3 regions of the Streptomyces sp. NPDC008150 genome follow, and region 1 is predicted to be linked to each of the others. Evidence: riboswitches for the same ligand, from Rfam matches in the RefSeq annotation. Region 1 holds a riboswitch; each other region holds the start of a gene.
What was found. A riboswitch is a leader RNA that binds a small molecule or an ion and turns the genes downstream of it on or off. The one in region 1 is predicted to bind S-adenosylmethionine.

Region 1 (7,203 bases):
CACGGGTCCGCAGAACATGCCCTCCTTCCCCGACACCACCCTGTCGGAGCAGAACAAGAAGGACATCATCGCGTACCTGGACGAGGTCAACGGCACCAACGCCGAGAGCCCCGGCGGTCTGTCGCTCGGCGGTCTCGGCCCGGTCAGCGAGGGTCTGTTCGCCTGGATCTTCGGGATGGGCCTGCTGATCGCGGTCGCCGTCTGGGTCGCCGCTCGGACCGCAAAGGCCAAGAAGTCATGAGTAGCCAAGACATTCCAGAAGAGCACCTGCCGGCAGCGCAGGACGGCGCGCACGCGCACGGCCACGGCGGCACCGTGGCGCAGGCCAACGAGGCGGACCCGTTCGCCGACCCGGGCCTGCCGCCCCACGAGCACCGTGTCCAGGACATCGACGAGGCCGCGGCACGGCGCTCCGAGCGCCACGTCGCCCTCCTCTTCGTGATCTCGATGCTGGCCACCCTCGGCTTCATCGCCTCGTACGTGACGATCCCGGACGACAAGTCGATCTACGTCTTCCCGATCGGCCACGTCAGCGCGATGAACTTCGCGCTCGGCCTGACCCTCGCGGTCGCGCTGTTCGCGATCGGCGCGGGTGCCGTCCACTGGGCGCGCACCCTGATGTCGGACGTCGAGATGCCCGCCGAGCGGCACCCCATCGAGGCGTCCCCCGAGGACCGCGCGCAGGTGCACGCGGACTTCAAGCAGGGCGCCAAGGAGTCGCAGTTCGGCCGTCGCAAGCTGATCCGCAACACCCTGTTCGGCGCGGTGGCCCTGGTGCCGCTGTCCGGCGTGATGCTGCTGCGCGACCTCGGCACCCTGCCGGGCACCAAGCTCCGCCACACCCTGTGGGCCAAGGGCAAGCTCCTCGTCAACATGAACACGAACGAGCCGCTGCGTCCCTCGGACGTCGCGGTGGGTTCGCTCACCTTCGCCAAGCCCGACGGGCTCGAGGAGAAGGAAGAGGACTTCCAGACCGAGATCGCCAAGTCCGCCGTGATGATCGTCCGGCTCCAGCCGGAGAACATCAAGGACAAGCGCGAGCTGGAGTGGGGACACGAGGGCATCGTGGTCTTCTCCAAGATCTGCACCCACGTCGGTTGCCCGATCTCCCTGTACGAGCAGCAGACGCACCACGTGCTGTGCCCGTGCCACCAGTCCACCTTCGACCTCTCCGACGGTGCCCGAGTGATCTTCGGCCCCGCCGGTCACGCCCTGCCGCAGCTGCGCATCGGTGTGAACGACGAGGGTTACCTCCAGGCGCTCGGCGACTTCGAGGAGCCCGTCGGTCCTGCTTTCTGGGAGCGCGGATGAGTACTCAAGCCACCACGGACGCGCGGTCGCGCGAGAAGGCTCCGGCCGGCGAGAAGATCGCCGACTGGGCCGACGGCCGGCTCGGGATCTACTCCCTGGCCAAGGCCAACATGCGCAAGATCTTCCCCGACCACTGGTCGTTCATGTTGGGCGAGGTCTGCCTCTACAGCTTCATCATCATCATCCTCACGGGTGTGTACCTGACGCTGTTCTTCCACCCGTCGATGAACGAGGTGACGTACCACGGCACTTATGTCCCGCTCCAGGGGCAGCAGATGTCGGAGGCGTTCAACTCGACGATGCACATCTCCTTCGATGTGCGCGGCGGTCTGCTGATCCGTCAGATCCACCACTGGGCGGCGCTGGTCTTCCTGGCCGCCATGTTCGTGCACATGATGCGCGTGTTCTTCACGGGTGCCTTCCGCAAGCCGCGTGAGGTCAACTGGCTGTTCGGCTTCCTGCTGTTCGTCCTCGGCATGTTCACCGGCTTCACCGGTTACTCGCTCCCGGACGACCTGCTCTCCGGCACCGGTGTGCGCTTCATGGAGGGTGCGATCCTGTCCGTGCCGATCGTCGGCACGTACCTGTCGTTCTTCCTCTTCGGCGGACAGTTCCCGGGCGGGGACTTCGTGGCCCGGTTCTACTCGGTCCACATCCTGCTGCTGCCGGGCATCATGCTCGGGCTCGTGGTCGGCCACCTGATCCTGGTCTTCTACCACAAGCACACCCAGTTCGCGGGTCCCGGCCGGACCAACGAGAACGTCGTCGGCATGCCCCTGCTGCCGGTCTACATGGCCAAGGCCGGAGGCTTCTTCTTCCTGGTCTTCGGTGTCATCGCGTTCATCGCGGCGATCGCCACGATCAACCCGATCTGGGAGATGGGCCCCTACCGGCCGGACATGGTGTCCACCGGCGCCCAGCCCGACTGGTACATGGGCTTCTCCGAGGGCCTGATCCGCGTCATGCCCGGCTGGGAGATCAACTTCTGGGGCCACACGCTCGTCCTGGGTGTGTTCGTCCCGCTGCTGATCTTCCCGATGGTCCTGGTCGCGATCGCGGTCTACCCGTTCATCGAGTCCTGGGTCACCGGCGACAAGCGCGAGCACCACATCCTGGACCGCCCGCGCAACGCCCCGACGCGGACCGCGTTCGGCGCCGCGTGGATCAGCTGGTACTTCGTCCTGCTCGTCGGCGGTGGCAACGACCTGTGGGCCACGCACTTCCACCTGTCGATCAACTCGATCACCTGGTTCGTCCGGATCGCGTTCTTCGTCGTGCCGGTGCTGGTCTTCGTCGCCACCAAGCGGATGTGCCTGGGCCTCCAGCGCCGGGACCGCGACAAGGTGCTGCACGGCCGCGAGTCGGGCGTCATCAAGCGCCTGCCGCACGGTGAGTTCATCGAGATCCACGAGCCGCTCAGCCAGGAGCAGCTGCACACGCTCACCGCGCACAACCAGTACGCGCCCGCCGAGATCGGTGCCACCACGGACGAGAACGGCGTCGAGCGCAAGGTGCGGGCGCCGGAGAAGCTCCGGGCCAAGCTGAGCAAGTCGTACTACGGCGAGGACGGGCAGATCGCGAAGCCCACCTCGGAGGAGTACAAGGAGATCACGAGCGGCCACGGCCACCACTGATCGTCCGATCGTCGAGGCGTCGCCACGCCACGGCGAAGGGCCCCGTCCGGTTGTCCGGGCGGGGCCCTTCGCCGTGCCCGGGGCTGGATAGGGTGGACCCGTGCCCGTCGGGACGACGGGTGCCCCGACATGTGTCCCCCGAGGGGGACGGAACCCAGGAGCGGCGAAATGAGCGCTGTGACCCCCGCTGGAGGCACTACCGCGGCGGGCCGTTCCTGGCCCCGCGTGCTCGACGGGCTGCTGGAGGGCCGCGACCAGAGCGCCGACGACACGGCCTGGGCGATGGACCGCATCATGCGCGGCGAGGCGACCGACGCGCAGATCGCCGGGTTCGCGGTGGCGCTGCGCGCCAAGGGCGAGACCGTCGAGGAGATCACCGGTCTGGTCCGGGCGATGTACGAGCACGCGAACGTCATCGAGATCCCCGGCGCCACCGTCGACATCGTCGGCACCGGCGGCGACGGCGCGAAGACGGTGAACATCTCCACCATGTCGGCGATCGTGGCGGCCGGCGCGGGGGCGAAGGTCGTCAAGCACGGCAACCGCGCCGCGTCCTCGGCGTCCGGCGCCTCGGACGTCCTGGAGCGGCTCGGCGTCAACCTCCAGCTCACCCCGAAGCGGGTTGTCGAGGTCGCGGAGGAGGCCGGGATCACCTTCTGCTTCGCGGTGAAGTTCCACCCGGCGCTGCGTCATGTGGCCGCCGCCCGCGGCCAGTTGGGCATCCGCACCACCTTCAACTTCCTCGGCCCGCTGACCAACCCGGCCCGGGTGAGGGCGCAGGCCGTCGGAGTCGCCGACGCCCGGGTCGCGCCGATCGTCGCGGGGGTGTTCGCCGAGCGCGGCAACACCTCGCTCGTCTTCCGCGGCGACGACGGACTCGACGAACTGACGACGACCGCGACCTCCCGCGTGTGGGTGGTCCGGGACGGCAAGGTCACCGAGGAGCCCTTCGACCCGCGGGACGTCGGCCTCGAACTGGTGGCCGTCGACGCGCTGCGCGGCGGCGACCCCGCGTACAACGCCGACGTTGCGCGGCGCGTGCTGGCCGGCGAGAAGGGCGCGGTGCGCGACGCCGTGCTGCTGAACACCGCGGCGGCGCTGGCCGCCCTGGACGGCGGCGACGCGCCCCTCGTGGACCGCATCCGCACGGGCATCGAGCGGGCCGCCGAGTCGATCGACTCGGGGGCGGCCGGGCAGACGCTGCAGCGCTGGGCGGCGGCCAGCAACCGCTGAACCGGCGTACCCGCCTCGTACCCGCCCCCTCGGCACCCCGCGGCCCCCTCGGACGTCCACCGTTCGAGGGGGCCGTCCCGGCATCCGGACGCGGGTTGCGCGGCGGCGGACGCCTCACGTACGTTTTTCGGCAGGTCATGAGTGACAGTCATGAGGCCCCGGCCGACTGTCCGGCAACCCTCCGTCCGTGGCGGGGTGCCCCGGGTGAAGACCAGGCGGTGGACAGCAAGGTCCACGGCAAGCGCGGACCCCTCGCGCACTCCCCAGTGCGGGGCCAGGGGTCCTGGTCACCGAGGGAGTCTCTCGTGAGCAAGCGAATGCGTTAGGGCGTCGAGCCCCCTTTCCGCACACCCTTTTCCCTTCCTCCGTGCCGTGCCCCACCCTGTCCGGGTGCGCGGGCCGCACGGCGGGCTTCGCCTTGCCGTCTCCGGGAGTTCAGCCATGTCCGTCACCGCTTCTGCCACCGCCTCCACCGCCTCCACCGCCTCCACGGCCTCCGCCGAGCTCCCCGTCGCCGCCGCCACGGCCTCCGCCGAGCTGCCCGCCGCCGCCGACCCGGCCGCCTGTGCGCCGCTGCCGGTGCTGGGCCGGGACGTCACCGTCCCGCTCGTCACGGGCGGCGAGACCACCTACGCCGCGCTCGACTACGCGGCGAGCGCCCCGGCCCTCCAGCGCGTGTGGGACGACGTGGCCGCCTACGCGCCGTACTACGGCAGCGTGCACCGCGGCGCCGGCTACCTGTCGCAGCTCTCCACGGACCTGTTCGAGAACGCGCGGCGCACCGTCGCCGAGTTCCTCGACTGCCGCGAGGACGATCAGCTGATCTTCACCCGGTCCACGACCGACTCCCTGAACCTGCTCGCGGCGGCCGTCCCCGCCGGCTGCCAGGTCTTCGTCTTCGAGACCGAGCACCACGCCTCGCTGCTGCCGTGGCGCGACGCCCGCGTCACCTACCTCAACGCGCCGCGCACCCCCGGCGAGGCCGTCGCCACCCTGGAGCGCGCCCTCGCCGCCCGCGACCCGCACGGCCCGGCCCTGGTCTGCGTCACCGGCGCCTCCAACGTCACCGGTGAGCTGTGGCCGGTGCGCGAACTCGCCGCCGCCGCGCACGCCCACGGCGCCCGCATCGTCCTGGACGCCGCGCAGCTCGCCCCGCACCACCCGGTGTCGGTGCGGGACCTCGACGTCGACTGGGTCGCCTTCTCCGGACACAAGCTGTACGCGCCCTTCGGCTCCGGCGTGCTGGCCGGCCGCGCCGACTGGCTGCGCGAGGCGGAGCCGTACCTCGCCGGCGGTGGCGCGAGCCGCCGGGTGAGCCGCCGCACCGACGGCGGAGTGGACGTCGAGTGGCACGACAGCGCCGCCCGCCACGAGGCCGGCTCGCCCAACGTGATCGGCGCCTACTCGATCGCCTCCGCCTGCAAGGCGCTCACCGAGGCCGGCTTCGACTCGCTCGTCGCCCGTGAGCAGCACCTGATCGACACGGTGCGCGCCGGGCTGGCCGGGGTGCCCGAGGTCCGTGTGCTGTCGCTGTTCGGGGACGACGCGCCCCGCGTCGGCGTCATCTCGTTCGTCGTCGAGGGCTGGAACAGCTCGCACTTCGCCGCCGCGCTGTCCGCCGAGTACGGCATCGGGGTGCGCGACGGCCTGTTCTGCGCCCACCCGCTGGTGCGCACCCTGCTCGGCAGCGACCCGCAGACCCAGGGCGAGTGCGGTGCCCCCGAGGCCGCGCCCGGCGAGAAGTCGCTCAACGCCATCCGTGTCAGCTTCGGCGCCGGCACCCCCGACGAGCACGTCGAGCGCTTCGTCACCGCGGTGACCGAGCTGGTCCGGGACGGTGCCAAGTGGCAGTACCGGACCGAGGAGGGCCGCTGCGTGCCGGCGGTCTGAGCACCCTCGCGGACCGCGTGAACGGCGGCGGCGCGGAACGGGGGCGGACCACCGCCCGCACCGTTCCGCGCCGCCGCCGTTCGAACGCTCCCGCGCCCCGCGCTCAGGCGTCGAGGCCGATCGCGAACGCCGCCTCCAGGTCGTGCTGCGAGTACGTGCGGAACGCCACGTGGGTGTCCGTCCCCTCGACGCCGGGGATCTTGCTGATCCGGCCGGGGATGACGTCCGCGAGCTCCTCGTGCTCCCGCACCCGGACCATGGCGATCAGGTCGTAGGTGCCGGTGACGGAGAAGACCTCGCTGACGCTCTCCAGCGCCGCGATCGCCTCGGCGATCTCGGGGATCCGATCCACGCTGGTCTTGATGAGGACGATCGCGGTGATCACGGCAGGTTCTCTCCCTCGGGGGCGGGCGCTGCGACGTTGTGCAGGGCGGCTTTCACTCTAGTCGTACGGCCGAATCGCACCCACGCGTAGCCGAACCCCAGCGCGAAGCCCACCACGTGCGCCAGGTACGCCACCCCGGGACCCTGCGGTGCCTGCCGGGCGGCCGTCCACTGGAGGGCGAGCCAGAACGGCAGCACCACCCACGCCGGGAAGCGCAGCGGCAGGAAGAGCAGGAACGGCAGCAGGCTCGTCACCCGGGCCCGGGGGAACAGCGCGAGGAAGGCGCCGAGGACCGCCGAGATCGCACCGGACGCCCCCACCAGGGTCTGCTCGGAGGAGGCGTTGGCGATCGCGTAGCCGAGCAGCGCCAGGCCCCCGCAGACCAGGTAGAACAGCGTGTACTCGACCCGGCCCATCCGCTCCTCGGTCAGCACGCCGAAGACGTAGAGGAAGAGCATGTTGCCGAGCAGGTGCACCCAGCTCCCGTGTACGAACAGGGCGGTCAGCGGTGTCACCAGCGAGCCGGGCGACCCCTCGAACAGTTCGGCGGGAATCACGCCCCAGCGGCGGAAGCAGGCCTGCTGCGCGGCCGCCAGCGCGTCCCCCGTGCCGTACGCCGGGTCGAGTCCCGACGACGGGCCGACCGCGAACACCAGGCAGCACAGGGCGATCAGCCCGTACGTCACGGGCGCCGCCGCGAACCGGCCCGCCCACGGGCCCCGCCCGGTCCACCCGCTCCACTTACCGATG
Region 2 (7,203 bases), on a different contig from region 1:
ATCTCGAAGAAGCTGTTGTCCCAGGCGGTCGGGGTGTTGGTCCAGGTCACCTCGAGACCGCTGGTGATGGTGTCGCCGCCCTTGCCGGTGCCGAACGTGTTGTTCCAGCCCAGCCCCTGCTCCTCCAGCGCGGCGGCCTCGGGGTCGTCGCCGACGTTGTCGGCCGGGCCGGCGCCGTGGGTCTTGCCGAAGGTGTGGCCGCCCGCGATCAGGGCGACGGTCTCCTCGTCGTTCATCGCCATCCGGCGGAACGTCTCGCGGATGTCGCGGGCCGACGCCAGCGGGTCCGGGTTGCCGTTGGGGCCCTCGGGGTTGACGTAGATGAGGCCCATCTGCACGGCGCCGAGCGGGTTCTCCAGCTCGCGGTCGCCCGTGTAGCGCTCGTCACCGAGCCAGGTGGTCTCGGGACCCCAGTAGACGTCCTCCTCGGCCTCCCAGACGTCGGCACGGCCGCCGGCGAAGCCGAACGTCTCGAAGCCCATGGTCTCCAGGGCGACGTTGCCGGCGAGGATCAGCAGGTCGGCCCAGGAAATGTTCTGGCCGTACTTCTTCTTGACCGGCCACAGCAGACGGCGGGCCTTGTCGAGGTTGGCGTTGTCCGGCCAGCTGTTCAGCGGGGCGAACCGCTGCTGGCCGGCACCGGCGCCGCCGCGGCCGTCGCTGATCCGGTAGGTGCCGGCGCTGTGCCAGGCCATGCGGATGATGAGCGGGCCGTAGTTGCCGAAGTCGGCGGGCCACCAGTCCTGCGAGGTGGTCAGCACCTCGGCGAGGTCACGCTTCACCGCCGGCAGGTCGAGCGACTTGAACGCGGTCGCGTAGTCGAAGTCCTCGCCCAGCGGGTTCGCCACGGCCGGGTTCTTGGAAAGGATGCGCAGGTTCAGCCGGTCCGGCCACCACTGACGGTTGCCACCACCCTGCGTGGGGTGCGGGGCGCGCGCGGTGTGCACGACCGGGCAGCCGCCCGACTCCTCGGCTTTGGGTTCGGTGACGATTGCGTCGTGGTTCTCAGTCATGGAAATCCTTCCGGACCTGGCAGATCGCTGAGCTCTGGAGCTTGAGGGTGCGGCGCCAGGACCCGGGGCCGTTCGGGGCGGGGGGTGCGTCTCCTGCCGTACCGGTGGACCGGGGGTTCTTGGCTGTCGCCGGAACTGATCCTACGATGGACAGAGTCCAAGTCAAGAAGGGCGCCAAATCCGTATCGGCTCGCAAGCCGGACGTTACCGGCGAGACGTCTCCCGTCCCACCGCACTTGAGATAGGTGAACCAATATGAGTGACCTGCTGGGGCGACTGCGTGGACGTGGCTGGCGAATGACCTCCCAGCGCCGTGTCGTCGCCGAGGTCCTCGACGGCGATCACGTGCATCTCACGGCCGACGAGGTGCACGCGGCGGCGGCCCGGCTCCTGCCCGAGATCTCCCGCGCGACCGTCTACAACACCCTGGGCGAACTGGTCACCCTCGGCGAGGTGATGGAGGTCACCTCCGAGGGCCGCGCCAAGCGCTACGACCCCAACGCCCACCGCCCGCACCAGCACCTGGTCTGCTCGGTCTGCGGCACCATCCGCGACGTCCACCCCGTCGGCGACCCGCTCTCCGCCCTCCCGGCGGACCAGCGTTTCGGGTTCGCGGTCTCGGAGGCGGAAGTGACGTACCGCGGGCTGTGCCCGGGGTGCGCCGCCACGGCGTGATCAACGGGCCGTCGCCGGCGGGGAGTCGACGTCCGCGGGGCGGCGGGCGGCAGCCGGCCCGTCGCGCCGGGGCGGCCCGGCCCCTCCCCGCCCGGCGGGCCGAACGCCCCGGTGACCGATCGGTGGACGCGGTCTTGACGGGTGATCCGGGCCGTCCGACACTCGTCGAGGAATCCTAGTGAACAGGTAGGGAAATATGGGGCGTCCCGAGGCGGTCACCGGCCGTGGGCGGCGTACCCCGCGCGGGCCCCTGCCCCTCGTACCCCCGGCCGCCGTGCCCGCACCGGCCTCGCCCCTGCTGACCTCCCGCCGCCACATCGACCTGCTGCGGGTCTGCAGCGCGATCGGACGCGTCGGCTGAGCCGACGCGCCTCCCGCCCGGACGACGACGTACCGGCGCCCGCCCGCCACGGGCCGGCCCCGGGCGTTCCCGCGCGTGCGCGGCGCGCGGACGGGGCCCGCCGCCCCGCCGCGCGACGCGCACCGCGGACGTCCGCCCGCCGCACCGCCGCAACCGCCGTCCACGACGTGCCGTCCGGCCGTCCTCCATGCCGCGCCGCCTGCGCCCCACCCCGGGAGACCCATGTCCGTCACGCACCTCACCGCGCACCCGTCCCGCCGCCCGGTGCCCGCGTTCCGCGGCCGTATCGGACGCGACGCGCGCAGCGGCCACTACGCCGTGCCGCGCCGCTACCGCATCCACCTCTCGACGGCCTGTCCGGGCGGCCTGCGCATCGCCGTCGCCCACCGGCTGCTCGCGCTCGACGACATCTGTCCGGTCACCTTCCTGCCCGCCGTGCCCGACGGCCCCGACGGCGGCCACACCGTGCTGCGCCCGCTGTACGAGGCGAGCATGCACCACTACTCCGGCCCCGCCCTCGAACCGGTGCTCAGCGACGACTGGTCCGGCCGCATCGTCAGCACCCACGCGCCCGACATCATGCGCGACCTCGCCCGGCACTTCGGCGACGGCCGCGCCGACCTCTACCCGTGCGGCGCCGAGTCCGTCGTCCAGAGCGTCGAGCGGCTCTGCTCCGAAGGCATCGACGGCGCCGCCCAGCGGGCGGGGCGGCCCGACGCCACCGAGGCCGAACGTGCCGCCGCCGTCGATGAGTTGGACGCCGCCCTCGCCTCCGCCGAGCAGCTCGTGGGGGCCGGCCCCCACGTGACGGGACAGGCGCCCACCGCCGCCGACATCGAACTGTGGACGGCCCTGGTGCGGCTCGACACCGTGCACCGCAACCACCTGGACGCCGACGCCGTGCGCCGCGCCGCCGCCCACCGCGTCCTGTGGGACTACGCGCGGGCGCTGACCGCGCACCCCGCCTTCGGCGCCCATCTCGACCTGGCCGGCATCGACCGCCGCCACCGCGCGGGCTGCCGCGGCCTGGAGGCCGCCGGAGCCGCCGTCCGGATCCTCGACTGGGCCGCGTACGCGGGGAGTTCACCCGCGCACGACACCCGCCCCGACGACTGCTGAGCCGTACCAGCAGGTGGACCGGCGTTGACATCCGCTCGCACGCCTGTCTTAACTATCGCCCAGAACGGTCATGAGCGTCAGCGACAAGCCCTGGCTTGCTGACCGGCAACCCTCGCTCCGCGGTGGGGTGCCCCAGGTGACGACCGGACCGGAAGTGATTCGGTAAGCGCGAGGCCCGACGGGCCGGAACGGTGACGGTGACGGACATGTACGCAGCCCCCCGGACGGCGACAGGCCGTCCCGCGGGCTGCGTACAGCCGTCCGCCGAACCGCTCGTCGCCGATCGCGCCGTCGATCTGCTCCGCGTCAACAGCGCACTGTGTACCGCACCGGGCCGTGCCCGCTGTCGAGGCTGACACCGCATCGCGGTTTCCCTCTCCTCGCAGCACCTGGCCGTCCCGCAGTCTCCGGATCCCCGACGAACACCGCCGAGACGGTGTGCCGTTGTCCGCCAGCCCCCGGTTCCGTGCGTTTCTCCGTGACCGTCCCGTCCCCGCGATGCCTTCCACAGCCCCGCGGGCGAGCCGCCGGTACGTGACGCGAGCACGGCAGACCCGGGGGAGTCCGCCTCCGCTGGAGCCGTCATGAGTGAACCCCCGGGCGCCGCCGTATCCGTGGCCGCCGAGCCGACCGACGCCGGAACCGCGTCCGCCGAGAAGCGCTCCGCCGCGCACCCCGTCGCGCAGCGCGTCCTGCCCCTGCGACGCCCCGGGCGGTGGATCGCCACCGCCGTGGTCCTGGTCCTGCTGGCGCAGGTCGTGCACGGGCTGGCCACGAACCCCTTCTACCAGTGGGACCGCTTCCGCTACTGGTTCCTGCGGCCGACCGTCCTCGACGGACTCGTCGTCACCCTCGAAGTCACCGCGCTCAGCGCCGTGCTGGGGCTGCTCGGCGGAGTGCTGCTCGCCGTCTGCCGGCTGTCCGCGAGCCCGGTCCTGCGCTCGGTGAGCTGGGTCTACACCTGGCTCTTCCGCTCGGTCCCGCTGATCGTCGTCCTGATCTTCCTCTACAACTTCAGTGCTCTGTACCAGACGTTGAGCCTCGGCGTGCCCTTCGGCCCGTCCTTCGTCAGCTTCGACGAGTCCCGCCTCGCCACCGACATGACCGTCGCGGTCGTCGGGCTCAGCCTCAACGAGGCCGCGTACGCGTCGGAAGTGGTCCGCGGCGGCATCCTCTCCGTCGACCAGGGCCAGCACGAGGCCGCCTCCGCGCTGGGACTGCCCAAGCGCTACCAGTTCACCCGGATCGTCCTGCCGCAGGCACTGCGTTCCATCACCCCGAACTACGTCAACCAGCTGATCGGCCTCATCAAGGGCACGTCCCTGGTGTTCTACGTGTCGCTGCTCGACCTGTTCGGCTCGGTGCAGACGATGGGATCCACCTACCCGGGCGACATCGTGCCGCTGCTGCTCGTGGCCACCGTCTGGTACCTGATCCTCACCAGCGCCGTGTCCGTCGTCCAGTTCTACGTCGAGCGGTACTTCGCCCGGGGCGCCACCCGCACCCTGCCGCCGACCCCGTTCCAGAAGCTCCGCACCGGCCTGGGCGACCTGCGCGAGCGCGTGCGCAAGGAGACCGCCGTATGAGCACCACCGCCCCCGCGGCCCCCGCCGGCACGGCCCCCGTGGCCGTCGAGATCCGGGACGTCCACAAGTGGTACGGCACCCAACGCGTGCTCCAGGGCATCGATCTGACGGTCCGTCCGGGCGAGGTCACCGTGATCCTCGGCCCCTCCGGCTCCGGCAAGTCCACGCTGCTACGCGTCGTCAACCACCTGGAGCGGCCCGAGATCGGGCACGTCAGCGTCGGCGGCGAACTGATCGGCGTGCGCCGGCAGGGCGAGCGTCTGAAGGAACTCAGCGAGCGCGCGATCCTCGCGCAGCGCAGCCGCATCGGGTTCGTCTTCCAGAACTTCAACCTGTTCCCGCACCTGACCGTCCTCGACAACGTGGCCGCCGCGCCGGTCGCCACCGGACGGCTCGACCGCTCCTCCGCGAAGGAACTGGCGCGCGAACTCCTCGCCCGGGTGGGTCTCGCCGACCGCGCCGACGCCTACCCGCGCCAGCTCTCCGGCGGCCAGCAGCAGCGCGTCGCCATCGCCCGCGCACTGGCCCTGCGGCCCGGCGTCATCCTTTTCGACGAGCCCACCTCCGCGCTCGACCCCGAACTCGTCGGCGAGGTCCTGGCCGTCATCAAGGACCTGGCCACCAGCGGCACCACGCTGCTCGTCGTCACCCACGAGATCGGGTTCGCCCGCGAGGTCGCCGACCGCGTCGTCTTCATCGACGAGGGCCGGATCGTCGAACAGGGGCCGCCCGCCCAGGTGTTGGACAACCCGCAGCACGAACGCACCCGCGACTTCCTCAGCCGGGTCCTGTGACGTCGGCGGTGCGCCGCCGCGCCGCGACCGCACCGCCCGCCGTGCAGACCGTCCCACGTCCCACCGTCCGCCCATCGCTCACCGCTCACCGCTCACCGACAAGGACAGCCATGCCCAGCCTCAGCCTTCGCAGCAGACTCCTCCGATCCGTCACCGCCGGCACCGCCGTCGTCTCGCTCGCCGGGGCCCTGGCCGCCTGCGGGGGCGACAGCGACGCCGCCACGAAGACCGACACCGCGGGCAGCGTGACCGTGGGACAGCTCTCCAACGGGGCCGCGAAGGAAGCCACCCTCAAGGTGTCCGAGGTCAAGTCGATCAGCGCCGAGGTGCCCGCGAGCGTCAAGAAGGACGGCACGCTCACGATCGGCGTCGGCGCACTGCCCGACGGCTTCCCGCCGCTCGCCTACGTCGGCTCCGACCAGAAGACCCTCACCGGTTCCGAGCCCGACCTGGCACGGCTGGTGGCGGCGGTGCTGGGCCTCAAGCCTCAGTTGCAGAACGCCACTTGGGAGAACATGTTCGTCGGGATCGACAGCGGCAAGACCGAGATCGCGCTCGCCAACATCACCGACACCGAGGAGCGCAAGCAGAAGTACGACTTCGCCTCCTACCGCCAGGACAACGTCGGCTTCGAGGTGACGAAGAAGAGCACCTGGAACTTCGACGGCGACTACGAGAACCTCGCCGGCAAGACCGTCGCCGTCGACTCCGGCACCAACCAGGAGAAGATCCTCCTGGAGTGGCAGGCGAAGCTGAAGAAGGAGGGCAAGAACGTCACCGTCAAGCGCTACGCCAGCAAGAACAGCGTGTACCTGGCGCTGACCGGCGGGAAGATCGACGCCTACTTCGCGGCCAACCCCGGCGTCGCCTACCACGTGACGCAGACGGCGAAGTCGCCCAACGCGACCCGCAGCGCCGGCACGTTCTCGGGTGCGGGCGCCTCGCTCCAGGGCCTGATCGCGGCGACGACGAAGAAGGGCAACGGGCTGGCCCAGCCGGTCGCGGACGCCATCAACCACCTCATCAAGAACGGCCAGTACGCCAAGTGGCTCAAGGCCTGGAACCTCTCCGACGAGGCGGTCACCAAGTCCGTGCTCAACCCGGCCGGCCTGCCCCTCGACAACTCCTGACACCCCGTCAGTGACCCACCGGGCGCGGTGGGTCACCGCACCGGCCGCCGTGCGGAGGGGAACACGGCGGTCGGAGCGGGTGTTGTACAGGAGGGACAACTCCTCGCGCACGCGCGGGCGTTGCACACGACGGAGGTGACGGACATGGACGCGGAACGCACGACCGCCGCGGCCGTCGCCCCCGCCGGGCCCCTGCCGCACGCGACCGCCCCACGCGCCCTGGTCCCGCGCCGCCGTGTGCGTCTGCACGGCAGGCCGCACATCGACCTGCTGCGCACCGCCGGCGCGCTCTGTCGCTCCTGACCCGTTTCCCTCCGCCGCGCGCCCCCGTACCGGGCGACCCCTCACGGACCCAGGAAGGCATACCCGTGTCCTCAACCACACCCTCACCCGCCGCCGACTCCGCCTCGGCACACCTCCACCTGGCCGTCGCCCTCGACGGCACCGGCTGGCACCCGGCCTCCTGGCGCGAGCCGTCCGCCCGCCCCGGCGACCTGTTCACCGCGGGCTACTGGGCCGACCAGG
Region 3 (7,203 bases), on a different contig from region 1:
CGAACCCGGCGACCACGCCGAGCAGTCCGCCGACGACGAACGCGACCAGCACCGCGATCAGGGTCGCCTTGAGGGAGAGCTGGGCGCCGTGGACGACGCGGGAGAAGACGTCCCGGCCGAGTTCGTCGGTGCCGAACCAGTGACTTGCGCTCGGGGCACTGAAGTTGTGCGAGGGCACGCCCTTCAGCGGGTCCTGGGAGGTGAACAGGTCCGGCCGGAAGGAGGCCAGGACGATCAGGACGAGGATGACGACGGACAGCAGCAGGCCGGGGCGACCGCCCAGGAAGCGCAGTACCTCCCGGACGTCGGGGCGGCGGCGCGCCGGTCCGGGGGCGGGGGCCTCCGTCTGCGGACCGGCCTGCCGGGCCGGGGCGAGGGCGGTCTCGGCCGGGTCGCCGAGAAGGCTCTGACTCATGCGAGGCGCGCCTTTCTGCCGGAGGCCACCACGATCCGAGGGTCGAGCAGCGGGTAGACGAGGTCGACGAGCAGGTTGCTCGCCACGAAGATCAGCGAGCCGAACAGCACGACTCCCTGGACCAGCGGGATGTCCTGGACGGTGACCGCCGAGGCGGTCACCCGGCCGAGGCCGTCGCGGGAGAACACCGTCTCCACGACCACGGAGCCGGCGATCAGCTGGCCGACCAGCAGTCCGACGACGGTCAGGGCGGGCAGCGAGGCGTTGCGCAGCGCGTGCCGCAGATGGATTCGCGTGCGCCCGGCGCCCTTGGCCCGCGCGGTCTCGACGTACGCCTGGTCGAGCGCGGTGAGCAGGCTCTTGGCCAGGACCTGGGCGATCTGGGCACCGGTCGGGACGGCCAGGGTCAGGGCCGGCAGGACCAGGCCGGGCACCCCGTCGTTGCCGAACGCCGGGAACCAGTGCAGCCGGAAGGAGAACGCCTCCACCAGCAGCAGGCCGACCCAGAAGGTGGGGACGGACACCCCCAGCGGTGGCAGCGACAGCAGGAACTGCCGCAGCCACCGCCGGGAGGTGTAAGTGGCGGCGACCGCGAGGCCGCCGCCCAGGAGCACCGCGAGGAGCAGGGCGGCGCCGGTCAGTTGGAGCGTCTGCGGCAGGGCGTCGGCCAGGGTCCGGGTGACCGGGCGGCCGGTGGAGACGGAGTCCCCGAAGTCGCCCCGCACCGCCCGGCCCAGGTAGTCCGCGTACTGGAGCAGTACGGGCTTGTCGAAGCCGTACTGGTGGCGCAGGGCGGCGAGCCGCTCCGGGTCGACCGGCCCGGAGTCGAGGCCGCCCGCGGCCATCGCGGTGACCGGGTCGCCGGGCAGGTAGTCCAGGACCAGGAAGGCCACCGTGTAGGCCGCCCACAGGACGCCGACCGCCTGGGCCAGACGTTTGACCACGTAGCGGCGCACGGTCAGCCGATCCAGGTGTCGTGCAGCTGGATCCGGCTGGAGGCGTCGAACTTCAGGTCGTGGACCTTCTTGGACACGCCCAGCTGGGTCTGGAGCTCCACCACGGGGACCGTGTAGGCGTTTTCGATGAGTTCCTTCTGAGCGTCGGCGACCAGTTGGGACCGCTTGGCGGTGTCGGCGGCGCCGGCCTGTTCGGACAGGGTGGTGTCCAGCGGGCTCTTCGGCAGGCGGTAGAAGTTGGTGAGGCTGGTGGAGAACTGGCCGCGCAGGATGTCCGGGTCGGCCCGGGTCACGTTGCCCCAGGAGAGGTCGAAGTCGCCGCCCGCCAGCACGGTCGCGAACTGCGGGAGCTGGACCTGCTTGAGGGTGGTGCCGATGCCGACGGCCTTCAGCTGCTGCTGGATCAGCTCCAGGGCGGGCTGGTTGGTGGCCGCGTTGGGGATCCAGACGATGCTCAGGCTGAGCTTCTTGCCGCCCTTGGCACGGATGCCGTCACTGCCGGCCTTCCAGCCGGCCGCGTCCAGCAGGGACTTGGCCTTGGCGGGGTCCGTCGTGAGCTCCGAGGAGAGGTCGGTGTAGTCGGGGGTGGTGTGCGCGAGGACGCTGGTGGCCGGCTGGGTGCCGGTAGGGAAGACCGTGGAGGCGATCTCCTTGCGGTCCAGGGCGTAGCTGATCGCCTGGCGCACCGCGGTCTCCTTCACCGCGGGACGGGAGCTGTTGGCGGTCAGGCCGAAGACCAGACCGGGGTTGGCGCGGCGCTGAAGGTTGACTTGGCCGCCCTGGAGGGCGGTCTCGTCGGCCTTGCCGACACTGCCTATCGCGTCGACCTGGCCGGACTGGAGGCTGCCGGAGCGCACGCCCGCCTCCGGGACGACCTTGAAGACCAGCTTGTCGAGGTAGGCCTCACCGGTCTTCGCCCACAGCGAGGAGCCCCAGTTGTAGCCGGCGCGCCTGGAGAGGGTGACCGACTGGTTCTGGGAGTACTTGTCCAGCACGAACGGACCGGAGCCGCTGACGCCGTCGCTGCACTTCTGCTGCGGGGTCTTCTTCACGCTCGCCGCGGATTCGATGCCCAGCGAGTGCGTCGAAGTGGCCTGGAGGAACTGGACGTTGGGCGCGGCGAAGGTGATCTTGACGGTGTTCGGGTCGACCACGGTGGTGCTCTTCAGGCCGGCCAGGTAGCCCTGGGCGAGGGAGGCCAGCGGACCGAGGTCGGGCACCGCGTCGAAGTTGTCCTTGACCACCTGGGCGGTGAGCTTGGAGCCGTCGCTGAAGGTGACGCCCTCCCGCAGGTGGAAGGTGAAGGTGGTGGCGTCGTCGCTGACCTCCCAGCTCTTCGCCAGCCACGGCACGATCTTGCCGGTCTTCGGGTCCTGGTCGGTGAGCGAGTCGACGATCTGGCGCACCGAGTAGATGGTGTCGTTGCTGCCGACCTGCTGGGGGTCCACGCAGCCGGCGTCGGAGCTGACCGCGAAGGTGAGGGTGCCGCCGGACTTCGGCTTGGCGTCGGAGGAGCCGCTGCCCGAGCCGTCACCGCCGGTGCCGCAGGCGGTCAGCAGGATGCTGGTGGTCAGGAGGGCGGTGAGCGCCGCCCATCGGGTGGTTCTGGCCGGGAGTGCCGGAAGTACGGTCACGAAGAGGTTCTCCTCAATCGGAGTGCCGGGTGCGCAGGCGTGTGCGGGCACGCCGGCGCGGAGCGCGCGGACCCGGCGGGCGGACGCCGGTGACGGCGGACGCGTACGACGGGGCGGAGCCCTGGGCAGGTGGTGACACGGGGACGGGAAACGTGCGGAGCCGACGGCCGGTGACTGTTCGTCAGGCGGCGTGGGGGAAGCGCGTCAGGCGTGACAGAGACAGCTGGTGGAGCGCTTCAGGTCGATGTGGCGCCGCCGGGAGAGCCGGGAGAACACCATGGCGACGGAGGAGGAGGCCCGTTGGCCGGCGTGGTGCTGCCGCATGCGTTCCCCCCTCGGTCTCCGGCCCCGACGGGGCCACGCGCTTGCGGGATCACCGGTGATCCCGCCGGGCTTTCACCTGGAGCACCCCACCGCGGTGGAGGGTTGCCGGTCAGCGAGCCAGGGCTTGACGCTGACACTCAATGCCGGCCGCGATCGTATGGAGCGGTTTCCTCGGACGTCAATGCCCGGAAGCCTCCGAAAACGGGATCCCGCGCGAAGAAAGTCGTCCTGTCTCAGAGGGCGGGACGGTCGGTGGACGCTGCACAGGCCGTGTGCTTTGATCCGGGGCATGGAGATCGCAGGGCAGGCACCCACCGTGCTGCTGGACCCGTTCTGGGCGGGTCGCCGCGCAGATCAGTTCGACCAGACCTGTAGCTGAACCGCCCCGCCCGGTTCGCCCTTTCCCTCCTCTGCCGATACGTGGCCGGTTCGCCGCGTTCGGGTTCGCTTCCCCCCTCCCTTCGCCCGTCGGGCCCGCCGTCCCGGCCGCCGCCGGCGCGCCGAGCCGCGGCCGAGCCCCGGTTGAGCACTGGCTGAGCCCTGTTGGGGGCACGTCGCCCCCACGTCCCGCGCGGACCTCCACCAGGACGGACCGCGAGGCGAAACGGGGGCGGAACACCGGACGCGGCGCCGGACAGGAACGCGGGGCGGGCCGCCGCGCGGCACGGGAGACGGAACACCGGACGGACTGCCCGCCGCCGCGCGGACCCACCCGCGCGCACCGCGCTCCCGCCCCGCGACCGCCCGCCCACGACCGCCCGCCGCTCGTGGCGAAGGAAGGCCCATGGCTGTCAACGACGCCGAACCCACTGGGGTGTTCGCCGCGCTCCGGGTCCGGGACTACCGGATCTACTGGAGCACGGGACTGGTCTCCAACATCGGCAGCGCGATGCAGGGCGTGGCGCTGGACTGGTTCGTGCTGACCCTCACCCACAGCGGTACGGCGCTCGGCTGGGTCGCGGGGCTCCAGTTCGCCCCGGTGCTGCTGTTCGGCCTGTGGGGCGGGGTGATCGCCGACCGGTACGACCGGCGCCGGCTGCTGCTGTGGACGCAGGCGCTGTACGCGGCGCAAGCCGTGCTGTTGGCCGTCATGGTGCTGTCCGGGTACGCGCCGCTCTGGCTGCTGTACGTGCTGTCCTTCGCGCTGGGCGCGGTGTTCACCGTGGAGAACCCGGCCAGGTTGTATTTCGTCAGGGAACTGGTGGGCCGGCCGCTGATCCCCAGGGCCGCCGGGTTGAACATCCTGTCGCTGAACGCCGCCCGGCTGATCGGCCCGGCCGTTGCCGGTGTGCTGATCGGGGTGATCGGTACCGGCTGGGTGTTCGCCCTGAACGCCGCCTCCTTCGCGGCCGTCCTGGCGGGCGTGGCGTCGATCCGGCCGAGGGCCGCGGACGCCCCGGCGGCCGCCCCGCCGCCGTGGCGGAAGGCGGGTGGGGAGGGACTGCGGTACGTCGGCTCACGGCCCGAACTCGTGGGCGTCTTCACCGTCTTCGGGCTCGCCGCGACCTTCGCGGTCAGCTTCCCGACCACGTTGACGCTGTTCGCCGGACGGGTCTTCGACGTCGGTTCGGACGGTCTCGGCTTCATGAACACCGCCCTGGCCGTGGGCACCGTTGCAGGCACCCTTGCCGCGACCCGGGGGATCACGCCCCGGGTGCGGACGGTCGTCGCCGGAGCGGTGCTGTTCGGCGCGTTCGAGGTGCTGGCCGCGCTGATGCCGTCGTACCCGGCCTTCCTCGCGCTGCTGCTGCCGACCGGATGCGCGTTGATGATCCTCAACACTGCGGTCAGCGCGTTCGTCCAGTCCGAGGTGGACGACGCGATGCGTGGGCGCGTGATGGCCGTCTACACGGTGATCTCGATGGGCGGCAGCCCGGTCGGCGGCCCGGTGATCGGCTGGGTCTCCGAACACGCCGGGGTGCGCTGGGGGATGGCCTCGGGCGCCGCGGCGGCCGTCCTCGCGGCGCTCGGGGTGGCGCTGTGGCTGTCGCACCGGCTCGCGGCCGCGCCGGCCGGCCCGGTCACCGCCCCCGTCCGCACCTCCCCGGCCCCCGTCCACTCCTCTCCCGGTTCCGCCCGCACCTTCCCCGGCCCGCTGCCGGCGTCCGGCCCCGACCGGCCGGGCGGCCGCGCCGAAGGCTCCGACCACCGTCCCGCCGGCGACCGGGCTCCCGTGTCGGCCGGTGACCCGTCCACCGGAGGCACCGTTCATGACTGACCACGACACCGCACCGCCCGCGCTGCACCTCGCCCTGGAGGCCGACGGCGACGGCGCCCACCCGGCCGCCGCCCGCCACCCGGGCCGGAGCGCCGGGGCGGGACTCACCCCGCGCGGTGTGCGGGAGGCGGCCGCCTCGGCGGAGGAGGCCGGGTACGCGCTGCTCACCCTGGCCGACGCGCCGCTGCCGCCGGCCACCGGACCGGCGGCCGGTCCGGCCGGCCGGATCGAGGCGGGCAGCCGGGCCGCGTTCCTCACGCTCGCCACCGACCGGCTCGGGCTCGCCCCCACCCTGCACACCACCACCACCGAGCCGTTCCACCTCGCCACCCAGCTCGCCAGCCTGGACCACGCCTCGAACGGCCGGGCCGCCTGGCTGGTCGGCGCGGCCGACGACTCCGGCTCGCTGGCCACCGTCGGGCGGGCGCCGCTGTCCCCCGAGAAGACCCGGCGTGAGGTGGCCGACGTGGTCGAGACCGCCCGCGCGCTCTGGGACTCCTGGGAGGACGACGCGGTGATCAGGGACGTGGCCACCGGCCGCTTCCTGGACGCCGACCGGGTCCACCACATCGACTTCGAGGGCGCCGGCTTCACCGTCAAGGGACCGCTGATCACCCCGCGCCCGCCGCAGGGCCAGGTGGTCGTCCTCGCCCCGGACGCCCTCGGGATCGACGAGCGCGCCGACATCGTCCTGGTGTCCCGGTCCACGCCCGAGGAGATCGCCGAGCGGGCCGCCGAGGCCCGGGCGGCGGGCGCGCCGCTGGTCTTCGCCGAGGTGGAGGCCGTGCTCGACACCGACGACGCCCCGGCCGCCGCCCGGCTGGCAGAGCTGAACGCCACCGCCGACTGGCCGGGCACGGGACGCCTGCGTCACACCGGTTCCGCCGAGGAGCTGACCGACCTGCTCACCCGGCTCGCCCCGCTGGTCGACGGGGTGCGGCTGCACCCCGCCGTCCTCGCTGTGGACGGGCCGGTGCTGGTCGAGCGTGTGCTGCCCGCCCTGGCCGCCGCCGGACTGCACCGGCCGCCCCGGGCGGGGGACACCCTGCGCGCCACGCTCGGCCTGCCACGTCCCGTCAGCCGCTTCGCCACCGCGGCCGCCCCGGCGGACCCCGCCGCCCCGGCCGTCTCTGCCTGCCCCGCCGCCATCAACGTCTGAGGTGACCGCCATGACCGACTCACCCACCGAACCCCGCCTCCACCTCGGCCTGTTCTTCACCGGTGTGGGCGCCCAACTGGTGTGGAGCGAGCCCGACGCCCCCTCGCACACCGCGATCGAGACCTTCGTCGACGTTGCCCACGCCCTGGAACGGGGCCTGTTCGACGCCTTCTTCCTCGGTGAGGGCCTGCGGGTGCGGGAGAACCAGGGCCGCATCTACGATCTCGACGTGGCCGGCCGCCCCGACGCGATCACCCAGCTCTCCGCGCTGGCCGCCGTCACAGAGCGGATCGGCCTGGTCGCCACCCAGAACACCACCTACAACTACCCCGCCGACCTGGCCCGCCGACTGGCCTCCCTCGACCTGCTCACCGAGGGCCGGGCCGGCTGGAACATCGTCACCACCGACAACGCCTGGACCGGTGCCAACTTCCGCCACGGCGGCTGGCTCGCACACGAGCGGCGCTACGAGCGCGCCGGGCAGTTCGTGGACACCG

Region 2: it holds a riboswitch for S-adenosylmethionine, as region 1 does, so the genes downstream of both, ACFZA0_RS24760 (ABC transporter permease subunit) here and ACFZA0_RS03885 (aminotransferase class V-fold PLP-dependent enzyme) in region 1, are expected to answer to the same signal.
Region 3: it holds a riboswitch for S-adenosylmethionine, as region 1 does, so the genes downstream of both, ACFZA0_RS25125 (putative leader peptide) here and ACFZA0_RS03885 (aminotransferase class V-fold PLP-dependent enzyme) in region 1, are expected to answer to the same signal.

Annotation. Positions count from the first base shown of each region.
Region 1 is NZ_JBIBHJ010000001.1:888,646-895,848, forward strand. Features, by position in the region: gene ACFZA0_RS03865 (c-type cytochrome) at 1-241, shown strand, start outside; gene ACFZA0_RS03870 (Rieske 2Fe-2S domain-containing protein) at 238-1,311, shown strand; gene ACFZA0_RS03875 (cytochrome b N-terminal domain-containing protein) at 1,308-2,945, shown strand; gene trpD (anthranilate phosphoribosyltransferase) at 3,114-4,178, shown strand; SAM riboswitch class IV at 4,312-4,428, shown strand; gene ACFZA0_RS03885 (aminotransferase class V-fold PLP-dependent enzyme) at 4,620-6,068, shown strand; gene ACFZA0_RS03890 (Lrp/AsnC ligand binding domain-containing protein) at 6,172-6,453, opposite strand; gene ACFZA0_RS03895 (rhomboid family intramembrane serine protease) at 6,450-7,203, opposite strand, start outside.
Region 2 is NZ_JBIBHJ010000010.1:280,954-288,156, forward strand. Features, by position in the region: gene katG (catalase/peroxidase HPI) at 1-1,013, opposite strand, end outside; gene ACFZA0_RS24745 (transcriptional repressor) at 1,269-1,688, shown strand; gene ACFZA0_RS24750 (putative leader peptide) at 1,885-2,049, shown strand; gene ACFZA0_RS24755 (glutathione S-transferase C-terminal domain-containing protein) at 2,272-3,168, shown strand; SAM riboswitch class IV at 3,235-3,343, shown strand; gene ACFZA0_RS24760 (ABC transporter permease subunit) at 3,753-4,754, shown strand; gene ACFZA0_RS24765 (ATP-binding cassette domain-containing protein) at 4,751-5,548, shown strand; gene ACFZA0_RS24770 (transporter substrate-binding domain-containing protein) at 5,659-6,678, shown strand; gene ACFZA0_RS24775 (putative leader peptide) at 6,823-6,981, shown strand; gene ACFZA0_RS24780 (LLM class flavin-dependent oxidoreductase) at 7,047-7,203, shown strand, end outside.
Region 3 is NZ_JBIBHJ010000011.1:25,916-33,118, reverse strand. Features, by position in the region: gene ACFZA0_RS25140 (ABC transporter permease subunit) at 1-415, opposite strand, end outside; gene ACFZA0_RS25135 (ABC transporter permease subunit) at 412-1,371, opposite strand; gene ACFZA0_RS25130 (ABC transporter substrate-binding protein) at 1,374-3,005, opposite strand; gene ACFZA0_RS25125 (putative leader peptide) at 3,210-3,329, opposite strand; SAM riboswitch class IV at 3,362-3,474, opposite strand; gene ACFZA0_RS25120 (MFS transporter) at 4,114-5,547, shown strand; gene ACFZA0_RS25115 (LLM class flavin-dependent oxidoreductase) at 5,540-6,706, shown strand; gene ACFZA0_RS25110 (NtaA/DmoA family FMN-dependent monooxygenase) at 6,717-7,203, shown strand, end outside.